DNA from 3 places in the Fusibacter fontis genome. Region 3 is predicted to be linked to each of the others. Evidence: riboswitches for the same ligand, from Rfam matches in the RefSeq annotation. Region 3 holds a riboswitch; each other region holds the start of a gene.
The links. Region 3 has a riboswitch for thiamine pyrophosphate ahead of thiT (energy-coupled thiamine transporter ThiT). Riboswitches for the same ligand answer to the same signal wherever they lie in the genome.
Positions count from the first base shown of each region.

Region 1 (3,270 bases), 940 kb from region 3:
AAAAGGTCAATTTGAAGTGGTGGAATTGTTGCATTAACCTCGCGTACTTTGCCCTTTCAAGATTGGGGTAGTGAGTAACATTTGATAGAATGCGAGCGCAATCAAAGCTCCTATCGCACTGCTTAGTGCAAAAGCCAAGTAAAACAGATGACTGTTTGCAAAGCTTCCATTGAGTATGAGCACCCCTACTGACGCACCGATGAGTCCCGTACCAAAAACCTCACCTAGAAATGCACTCATAGAATTTTTAAATTTAGTATACATAACCCCCGCGATGAGAGCGCCAAATAGACTTCCTGGAAATGCTAATATCGTTCCAGTTCCCATGAGATTTCTCAGTAGTGATATACAAAATGCATTGCCTACGGCATAAAAAGGACCTAGTAAAATCGCCGACAGCACATTGATGAGATGTTGAATTGGGAATGCTTTGATGGGACCGATTGGGATATGAAGCACTCCCGCACTGATCGTTCCTATTGCGATAAATAGTCCTGATAAGACCATCTTACGTGTTGATTTCATCGGATTAATTTCCTCCTAAAACAATAGATTTATTCATACTTATTGACTTAATAAAGTCAAGTCTTCCCCGTTTAACACTTTATTGATCGTCCTCATCGCACACATTTTTCCACACATTGAACACGAATGCGCTTCCTCTGTTGCAATACTTTCTCTATAACGCCTAGCCTTCTCTGGATCGATGGCAAGAGCATACATCGTTTCCCAGTCTATCGCTTGTCTAGCAGCGCTCATCTCATTGTCCCACTGACGTGCACCTTCAATTTTTTTACCTAAATCACCTGCATGTGCAGCGATTTTAAATGCGATCAGCCCCTCAATCATGTCGTCAATATCTGGCAATCTCAAATGTTCTGCTGGTGTTACATAGCACAAAAAGTCAACACCTTTAGAGGCTGCAAGTGCACCACCGATAGCGCCTGTAATATGGTCATATCCTGGTGCGACGTCCGTTACAAGTGGTCCGAGTACATAAAAAGGCGCACCATGACACAGTTTCTTCTGCAAAATGACGTTGCTTTCGATCTCATCGATGGACATATGACCAGGACCTTCAATGATCACTTGGACATCTTTCGCCCATGCGCGTTTGGTGAGTTCGCCTAAAACAATCAGTTCATGAATCTGTGAAGCATCTGTTGAATCGGCGATACTCCCCGGTCTCATGGCATCTCCTAAGCTCAACGTCATATCATATTTACGACAAATGTCGAGTAAATCGTCAAAATGCGACACAAAAGGATTTTCTTTTCCGGTAAGCGTCATCCAAGCAAAGAGAAGCGACCCGCCTCTTGAGACAATATTGGTCAATCTTGGGTTGTTTTTAAATGTTTGCATGGTGTGGCGATTCACGCCTGCGTGTACCGTGATGAAATCTACGCCATCCTTCCCGTGTTGATCCACTACCGCCAAGAACTCTTCTGCCTCAATTTCGGCGAGTTCTTTATCATAAAATCCAAGTGCATCATAAATTGGCACGGTTCCAATCATCGCGGTAGATCGATGGACAAGGTCTTTTCTAAAATCAGCAGTTTTCCCATAATTGCTCAGATCCATGATCCCGTGTGCGCCCATTTCCATCGCTTTAAGCGCTTTGGACATCTCGCAATCATAGTCATGTGCATCTTTTGAAATACCTAAATTGACATTGACCTTCGTCGTCAATCCTTCTCCTACTCCAACAGCTTGTAAATTTACGTGATTTTTGTTAGCGGGTATGACAATTCGCCCCTTTGCCATCTGCTGAACCAGCCAGTTCAGGTCCATCTTTTCAGTTTCTGCTACACGCCTCATTTCTGGAGTGATGATGCCTTTTTTTGCCGCTTCCATCTGCGTGCAATACGTCTTGTTTTCCATAAATCCTCCTTGTCTTGTGCGGTAAAAAGCCGAAAAAAAAACGCGACAAAGGGTCGCGTTAATCGAATGATTCGAATATCTCAGCTTTCCTACGCCAGTATGATCTGGATCAGGTACGAGGGTAAAGAACGAATTCTTTTCTCAGCCATAAAATGGCACCCCTAGTGAGTGATCTTATTAAATTGTTCACGTTTACTGTAACATATTCTTATCAGAAAATCTATTAAATATTCCAGATATTCAATTGTGTATCCACTAGATATTTATCTACATAATCCGCAGTTACTGGTCGGCTAAATAAATATCCCTGCATAAAATCACACTCTTTTGGAGCTAATTTGTTGTATTCTTCTACAGTTTCAACGCCCTCAATCACAACCTTAAATCCAAGTGAATGTGCAATGTACACCAAACTATCAATAATTTTTGAATGCTCATGATGGATAAACCGTTCTTTCAAACTTCGATCAATTTTGATGCTATCCACAGGTAAAAATGTCAAATAATTCAAAGATGAATACCCTGTACCAAAATCATCCAGTGCAATCCGAACGCCAAGCGATTTTAATTGATTGAGTACTTTAATGCTTTCTTCGCGATTTTCAAGTAAGACACTTTCAGTAATTTCTATCTCGATTACAGATGGTTCAAGATGTCTCGCCTCAAGGCACTCTCTTAGAAAATCCACGACTTGTCCATCAATAATTTGCTTGGTGGATACGTTCACTGCAACAGGTAAAATGTCTAAGCCTCTATTCTTCCAGCGCACGATCTGATCGAGCACTTCACAAATCACCCATTTTCCAATATCGAGTATCATCAGAGTTTCTTCAGCCACTGGAATAAACACATCCGGTGCAAGTGAAAAATCTTTGAGTCTTATTAATGCTTCAAAGCCAACGACTTTTTGCGTTTGAACCTCAATAATAGGTTGATATACCATCATAAACAAATCATTTTCTATCGCATCGTGCAATTTTTTCTCAATGCTTACGCGTTTTTCAAACTCAGAGCTCATATGCGCATCATAATAATGTCGTTGATTTTTGCCATTTTTCTTCGCGTGATACATCGCAATATCTGCTTTTGACATCAGATCCATGACGGTGTCTCCATCAAGTGGATATCTCGAAATACCATAACTTGCAGAGATGTGATTTTTGATGGCATCAATTTGAATACCTTGTTTGATTCCATTTGCGACTTGTTCTATGCACGGTTCTATTGCGTTTGGATCAACGGTATTGGGAATTAATATGACGAATTCATCACCACCAAAGCGAAACACTTCTGAACTATCACTCACAGCATGTTCTATTCGTCTTGCAACTTCAGATAATATTTTGTCTCCATAAAGGTGCCCTAAGGAGTCATTGATATTTTTAAAGT
Region 1 covers NZ_AP042445.1:1,692,515-1,695,784, forward strand. The annotation lists gene ACZ41W_RS07625 (hypothetical protein) at 1-37, shown strand, start outside; gene thiW (energy coupling factor transporter S component ThiW) at 34-525, opposite strand; gene thiC (phosphomethylpyrimidine synthase ThiC) at 565-1,881, opposite strand; TPP riboswitch at 1,951-2,054, opposite strand; gene ACZ41W_RS07640 (bifunctional diguanylate cyclase/phosphodiesterase) at 2,105-3,270, opposite strand, start outside.
Region 1: it holds a riboswitch for thiamine pyrophosphate, as region 3 does, so the genes downstream of both, thiC (phosphomethylpyrimidine synthase ThiC) here and thiT (energy-coupled thiamine transporter ThiT) in region 3, are expected to answer to the same signal.

Region 2 (3,270 bases), 1.4 Mb from region 3:
ATGAGGTTTAGAAAAAATAGCTGAAACCACAGCGATGCCACTTAATCCCGTATTTTGTAGTTGTTCGACATTAGACATGTCAATTCCACCGATACCCACTACTGGGATCGTCACGATACGTGTAATTTGTTTGAGTATCGTAAAATCTGTTGGTTGTGCATCGAGTTTGGTATGGGTCGGAAACAATGCGCCGACACCGATATAATCTGCTCCACATTTTTGTGCATGAATGGCTTCTTGAACTGTATGTGCAGAAACTCCGATGATGGCATCTTTCCCAAGAATCTGTCTCGCCTGTTCAATCGAAAGGTCATCTTGTCCAAGATGAACCCCAGAAGCGTTAACGACTCTAGCTACTTCAACATAATCATTGATAATGAGCGGAATATTATGAGCATCCGTAATCGGTTTGATCCTGCGCGCGACTTTGATGAGCGCTTCTTGTGATAACGTTTTGTCCCGAAGTTGTAAAATCGTGATACCTCCTAAAATCGCTTCAGTCACTTTTGATTCAAGCGTTTCATCTGAAGTATCTGTAATTCCGTAAAGCGTGAATTGATAGTTTTGAATTTTTTTAGTAAATTGCATACGACTGTCTCCCTTCTATTGATGTCTTTTCATTGATGTGATTCATTAAAGTATATGTTCAAACTCTGGTTTAAAGGCATGAACTTTAGCACGTTGTTCGAGGATTTCAGGCGTCATTTGACTGATGGCATCGTGAATAAAAACGCGAAGAGAACCTGTTCCTAATTGAGCGCTTTGACATGTCTCAAACGCTATTTCACCAGCAACTCCCATCATAACAGTTGCCATGAGTGCCGCTTCAAGTTGCTGATTTGCCATAGCGCTAAAAGCGCCCATTAAACTTGAAAGCATGCAACCTGTTCCAGTTACTGAATTCATTGATTTGTGACCATTATAGACAAGATAAGTTATCTTTTCGGTTGAGACTAAATCGACACTTCCTGTAGCGACGATCACAGTCCCATCAAAGTACGTGGAAAGTTCGCGGACAATTTTAATGTAATGTTTTTGTGTTGTATCCGTGATACAGTCAGATTCCAGAGCATCGACACCTCTAGATGATGACTCGTGAATGTTGGTTTGTTTGGATAATTCTGAACCATTTGAGTGTGCCTGATCACTTGTGTTTTCTATCGGTTTGGGACACATAAGCGCATGCAATGCTTTGATTTCAGTTAAATTGCCTTTAATAATGGTTGGTTTTAGTTTGCGAATCAATTCGAGAGCCGTGTGCGTTCTCAATTTTGAAACGCTTATGCCGACTGGATCGAGTAATATAGGAAGTTTCAGCTGATTGGCGGTGTTTCCCGCAAGATGCATAGATTCAATGGTGCGATGATTGAGTGTACCTATGTTGATGACGAGGGCGTTGCACAAAGCTGTAATTTCTTCTACTTCTGTGATGTCATCTGCCATGATGGGTGATGCCCCTACTCCAAGTAAAATATTGGCACAATCATTGGCAGTTACATAGTTGGTAATGTTGTGAATCAGCGGCTTTGTCGCTTTAATTTTTGACAGTAACTCAATATTCAAGTGTGTCATAATTGGTCTCCTTTTGCGCAATAAAAAAAGGTTGCCGAGAGCAACCTTCATTCATATGGTCATTCCCTACGTTGGCATTATCCAAATCAGGTACGGTCGAAACTCACAGTTTCCTCTCAGCCCATATATGAGCTCCCGATAGTATTTAATTGTAATGAACGAATATCATATGTTGAGTATATCACACACATATGAATCTTCATAGAGTGAATTGAACTCTTATAGAGGCATTTGAAGGGTCACATCGTATTTTTCCACGAGATGATGTGGATGATAGGACTGTTTCGCTTTTCGGATGCCTTCGATGCCCATGTCTTGTTCTCGATTTAAAAATTCATATTGAGTGCTTGCACTTTCAGCCATAGATTGATTGATCATCGCATATGCGCCTTGATAATCTGAGTCTGCCTTTTCAATGTGAACGAGATAAGTCGTTTTATTGAGTGGTTCACCGATACTAAAAGAGATGGGTTTTTCGTCGATGGTTAGAACAATTCCCTCTACGCCTCTTCTCGAAAATAAATCCCATTGCGTAAAGAGTTCTTTGATGCCGTTAAACTCGTGACATAAATCCATCGAATCTTTGCAACCATTTGCAATACACCAGTTTTTTGCAGCTTTGAGAGCTTCCAGTGCATTAACCGGTGTTATGGATTCACTCTTCATTGCATGTGCATAATTTTTTTTGAACTGATTAACATGATTTTTCTTTTTATGGTATCGATTTCCGGAGAGTTGAGCGAGATTCTGTGATTCATATAGGTAGTCAAAGTCCGCTTCGATTGCCTCGGATTCTATAATAAAGCCGTTATTCTCTAAGAAATTTTGAAAAAATGTACCAATATGTCTCAGTTTTAAAGGAAAGTGATGCGTATGTGCATAATGAATCCACGCTTTAGTCGATTCGAGGAGTGCTTGTGTATTGGAGTAATCTCCTACTGGTTCTGAAAAACTTATTTCACTTGATTCTGTCGAGTGGTATTGATACCAAACGTACCCTTTAATTTCAATATAGTGCAGGCGATGTTTATGTCGCCAAATTGTTAAATTGGTTAAATTAAGATCGTGAATTTCACTTAGATAGTTTTCGTAGTAAGGTTTTAGACTATCATAACTTTCAATTGTAAATGGTTTAAGTCCATCTAATGGGTTCATAATAAGCTCCTTAAAAATATGTCGTCCCGTTTGGAAACGTATTTTGCCATGTATTTATCACTAGAATTGCTGTCAATAAGCATGATTGCCGATTCTACTGGTACCCATAAGACATCATACATGTCTGATGCCTCTGTGCTTTCGCTTTCCACAAGTTTAAACTCTATCCCGCATGTCATCTGGACTTCATCCAATGCATCTCGATATTCCATGATATTTCCCACGACGCGCTGAAGCAGCGTTCGAAAATGAAATTGTTGGTATAAAGATGATTCAATCGCTTGAATATTTGTATCATACGGAATGCCAGGCAGTTTATAGTAATGGTCTTTTTTTATATAAAGGAGTGCAATTTCGTCAGCGGAATTGCGAATAATCGCTCGGATTGCGTGCAATATCTCCCGATCACTTTCTTCAGCAATGCAAGGTAATCCAAAGTCACTTGAGCGTATTTCGCTTAAAACTGGTCCATTTGTAATTTCAATAGGCTTCAGTGTCATTAATAGCTCGTAAAAATTAGCTTCTGAATTGTCGCCTTTACTA
Region 2 covers NZ_AP042445.1:724,477-727,746, forward strand. The annotation lists gene thiD (bifunctional hydroxymethylpyrimidine kinase/phosphomethylpyrimidine kinase) at 1-588, opposite strand, end outside; gene ACZ41W_RS03260 (hydroxyethylthiazole kinase) at 634-1,572, opposite strand; TPP riboswitch at 1,618-1,721, opposite strand; gene ACZ41W_RS03265 (DUF2156 domain-containing protein) at 1,792-2,727, opposite strand; gene ACZ41W_RS03270 (hypothetical protein) at 2,724-3,270, opposite strand, start outside.
Region 2: it holds a riboswitch for thiamine pyrophosphate, as region 3 does, so the genes downstream of both, ACZ41W_RS03260 (hydroxyethylthiazole kinase) here and thiT (energy-coupled thiamine transporter ThiT) in region 3, are expected to answer to the same signal.

Region 3 (3,270 bases):
TACCAATGTCATCGTCACTTCCATCAAAGACTTTATTCTTCTGATTGGAACAGTTGTGGTCATGGCGGTAATCGACCTAAAACTTACGTTAATCTGCTTTAGTACAATGCCACTGGTAATTTTAGCAGCTTCTATTTTTAGACGAAAAGCACGTGATGTTCAAAGAGAAGTGAAAGTCAAAATCGCCCGCATCAATGCCACTTTGGCAGAAAACATCAACGGTATGAAAATTATTCAGATTTTTAACAAGGAAAAGGGCATTTACAAGGATTTTGATGCCATTAACGAAGATTTTCTCAACAGCTCCATCGAGGAAACGCATGTATATGCCATCTTTAGACCGACGATGAACTTTGCTTATTCCATCTCACTGGCGCTACTTCTTTGGTTTGGCGGTGGTGAGGCCATCAAAGGTGCTGTTCAACTGGGCGTATTGGTTGCATTTATCACCTATACCCAACAGTTTTTTAGACCGATTATGGATTTAAGTGAAAAATTCAATATTTTACAGTCTTCCATGGCAAGTGCTGAGCGCGTTTTTTTATTGCTAGATGAAAAAAGCAGCATCGAAAACTGTCAAATGCCTTTACAGATTGAAAAAGACTTATTTAAAGGAGAGATTGAATTTAAAGACGTCTGGTTCAGTTATATGCAACATCCTGAGACCGATGAGGACTATGTGCTCAAAGGCGTGAGCTTCAAAGCCAAGGCAGGCGAATCCATCGCTCTTGTTGGTGCAACGGGTTCGGGTAAGACGACGATTATCAGTTTGCTCAATCGTTTTTACGATATTCAAAGAGGACAGATTTTACTGGACGGCATCGACATTAAAAAGATGGATATTCACCATTTAAGAGAACATATCGGCATTGTTTTACAAGATGTCTTCTTATTTTCAGGCGATATTAAGAGCAATATTCGCCTTTACGATCAATCCATCTCCATGGAGACCATCGAGGAAATTTCCAAGTACGTCAACGCACATGGATTTATCTCAAAACTTCCGAAAGGATATGATGAACCTGTGGTCGAGCGTGGAGCGACACTCTCTGCCGGACAACGACAACTCTTGTCTTTTGCAAGAGCATTGGTCTTTAACCCAGGCATCTTAATTCTCGACGAAGCAACTTCAAATATCGATACAGAGACAGAACTCTTAATACAAGATGCCATCAATAAGATCATTCAAAATCGAACGACTTTGATCGTGGCACACCGTCTCTCAACCATTCAACATGCGAATCAAATCATCGTCATGAGCAAGGGCGAAATTAAAGAGATGGGCAACCATCAAGAACTCTTGTCTAAACGCGGCATGTACTACGATTTGTACCGCTTACAGTACAGTGAAGATTTACAAGAACCACAAAATGTGGTATCATAAACACGAAACTAAAAAATGATTCACCTAGGGGTGCTTAAAAGCTGAGAGCGCGTATGCGTAACCCTTTGAACCTGAACTAGTTAGAGCTAGCGGAGGAAAGTGTGGAATAATGAAAATCAGACCACGCCTGTATTCCAGGCGTGTTTTTTATTATGCACTAAGAATCATTTAGATGCGAAATACATTTAAATGGAGGTTTACTATGGAAAGAAAGAAAGGTTTTTCTACGAAAATGCTCGTGGAAGGCGCGATGATGATCGCAATTGCAACAGTTTTAAGTTTTATCAAGTTCAAAACACCCCTTTGGCTCAATGGCGGTTCAGTTACCGCTGGCAGTATGGTGCCACTCATCATCTTTGCATATCGCTGGGGTGGCGTTCAAGGAATGTTTGTTGGAGCAGTTTACGGTCTTTTACAATTTGCCATTGAACCGTATGCAGCGCATCCACTTTCAGTGATCATTGATTACCCACTTGCCTTTGGTTTGATCGGTATGGCAGGATTTTTCATTAAGCAAAGTGCTTCTGTCTCAAAAGTGGTGACAGGCATTACCATTGGATTAACAGGCCGATTCTTAGCACATTTTCTCTCAGGTTTTATCTTCTTTGCTTCATATGCACCTGAGACGATGCATCCAGTTTGGTACTCTTTCGTATATAACGGTTCTTACATGCTCCCAGAACTGATCATCACAGCTTCTGTCTTCCTATTGATGAGAAAGACGATTGACGTTATTAAGTAAACGTTATTAAATACGTGATTTATGAAAATGAACCTCCATGAGATTGACCCGAAAGGTCGATGCTCATGGAGGTTATTTTATTGCGATTCATAATTGACAAATGTCCTCACTTCATATAAAATGAACAGTGTTCATATAAAGAAATTCTATTTTTTTAGTCCATTATGAACGTTGTTCAATTAAATCAGCATCTGGTATGTTCATCTTATTTACACAAAATCAAACATCATAGAAAGGATATTCACATGAAAAAAAATCAAACATTGGTTTTAGTTTTATTTTTACTCGGTATATTCATGGGGGCCATCGACAGCGGAATCGTCTCCCCTGCACGTGAAATTATTCAAGATGGATTTGGCGTTGCAAGCAAAACTGGCATTTGGATGATTACCATCTATACATTGGCATATGCCATTTCTATGCCTATTACGAGCAAGATGGCTGACCGAATCGGCCATAAAAAAGTCTATGTATTTGGTATTGCCGTTTTCGGTATTGGATCACTTTTATGTGGTATGACCAATTTCATAGACAGCTTTCCACTACTACTTACTGCACGCGTCATTCAAGCTGTGGGAGCAGGTGGCATCTTGCCAATCGCGACAACGGTTATTGGGCAGAGTTTTCCAGAAGAAAAACGCGGTATGGCGCTTGGTTTCGTCGGTATGATATATGGCGTTGCCACCATTATCGGGCCAACACTGGGAAGTTTCATCATCGATATCGCTGGCATGGATCACTGGGGATACATCTTTTTTATCAATGTCCCAATCTCAATCGCTATCCTCATTTTAAGCATCTTCATTCCCAACTATCAACCAAAAGAAAAAGCCCCTATTGATTTCTTAGGTGCTGTGATCTTAGGTGGGTTTATTGGAAGTCTTATGTATGCACTTACAAATCTCGATTTTTTCCATTTCACCGAAAGCATTCAATCTGCTGAAGTCTATGTGTTTTTAGCGAGTGCTGTGATTTTGTTGCCGCTCCTTGTATGGGCTGAAAAGCGTGCAAAAGACCCGATTATTAACTTAAATTACTTTAAAGATGCTCAGATGATCATCATTTTAACCATTGCATTTGTCACAGGTGTCGGTATGATGGGGATGGTTTTCGTGCCACAGTTTGCTGAAAACACGTTGAAAAT
Region 3 covers NZ_AP042445.1:2,634,893-2,638,162, reverse strand. The annotation lists gene ACZ41W_RS11800 (ABC transporter ATP-binding protein) at 1-1,384, shown strand, start outside; TPP riboswitch at 1,401-1,500, shown strand; gene thiT (energy-coupled thiamine transporter ThiT) at 1,587-2,126, shown strand; gene ACZ41W_RS11790 (DHA2 family efflux MFS transporter permease subunit) at 2,372-3,270, shown strand, end outside.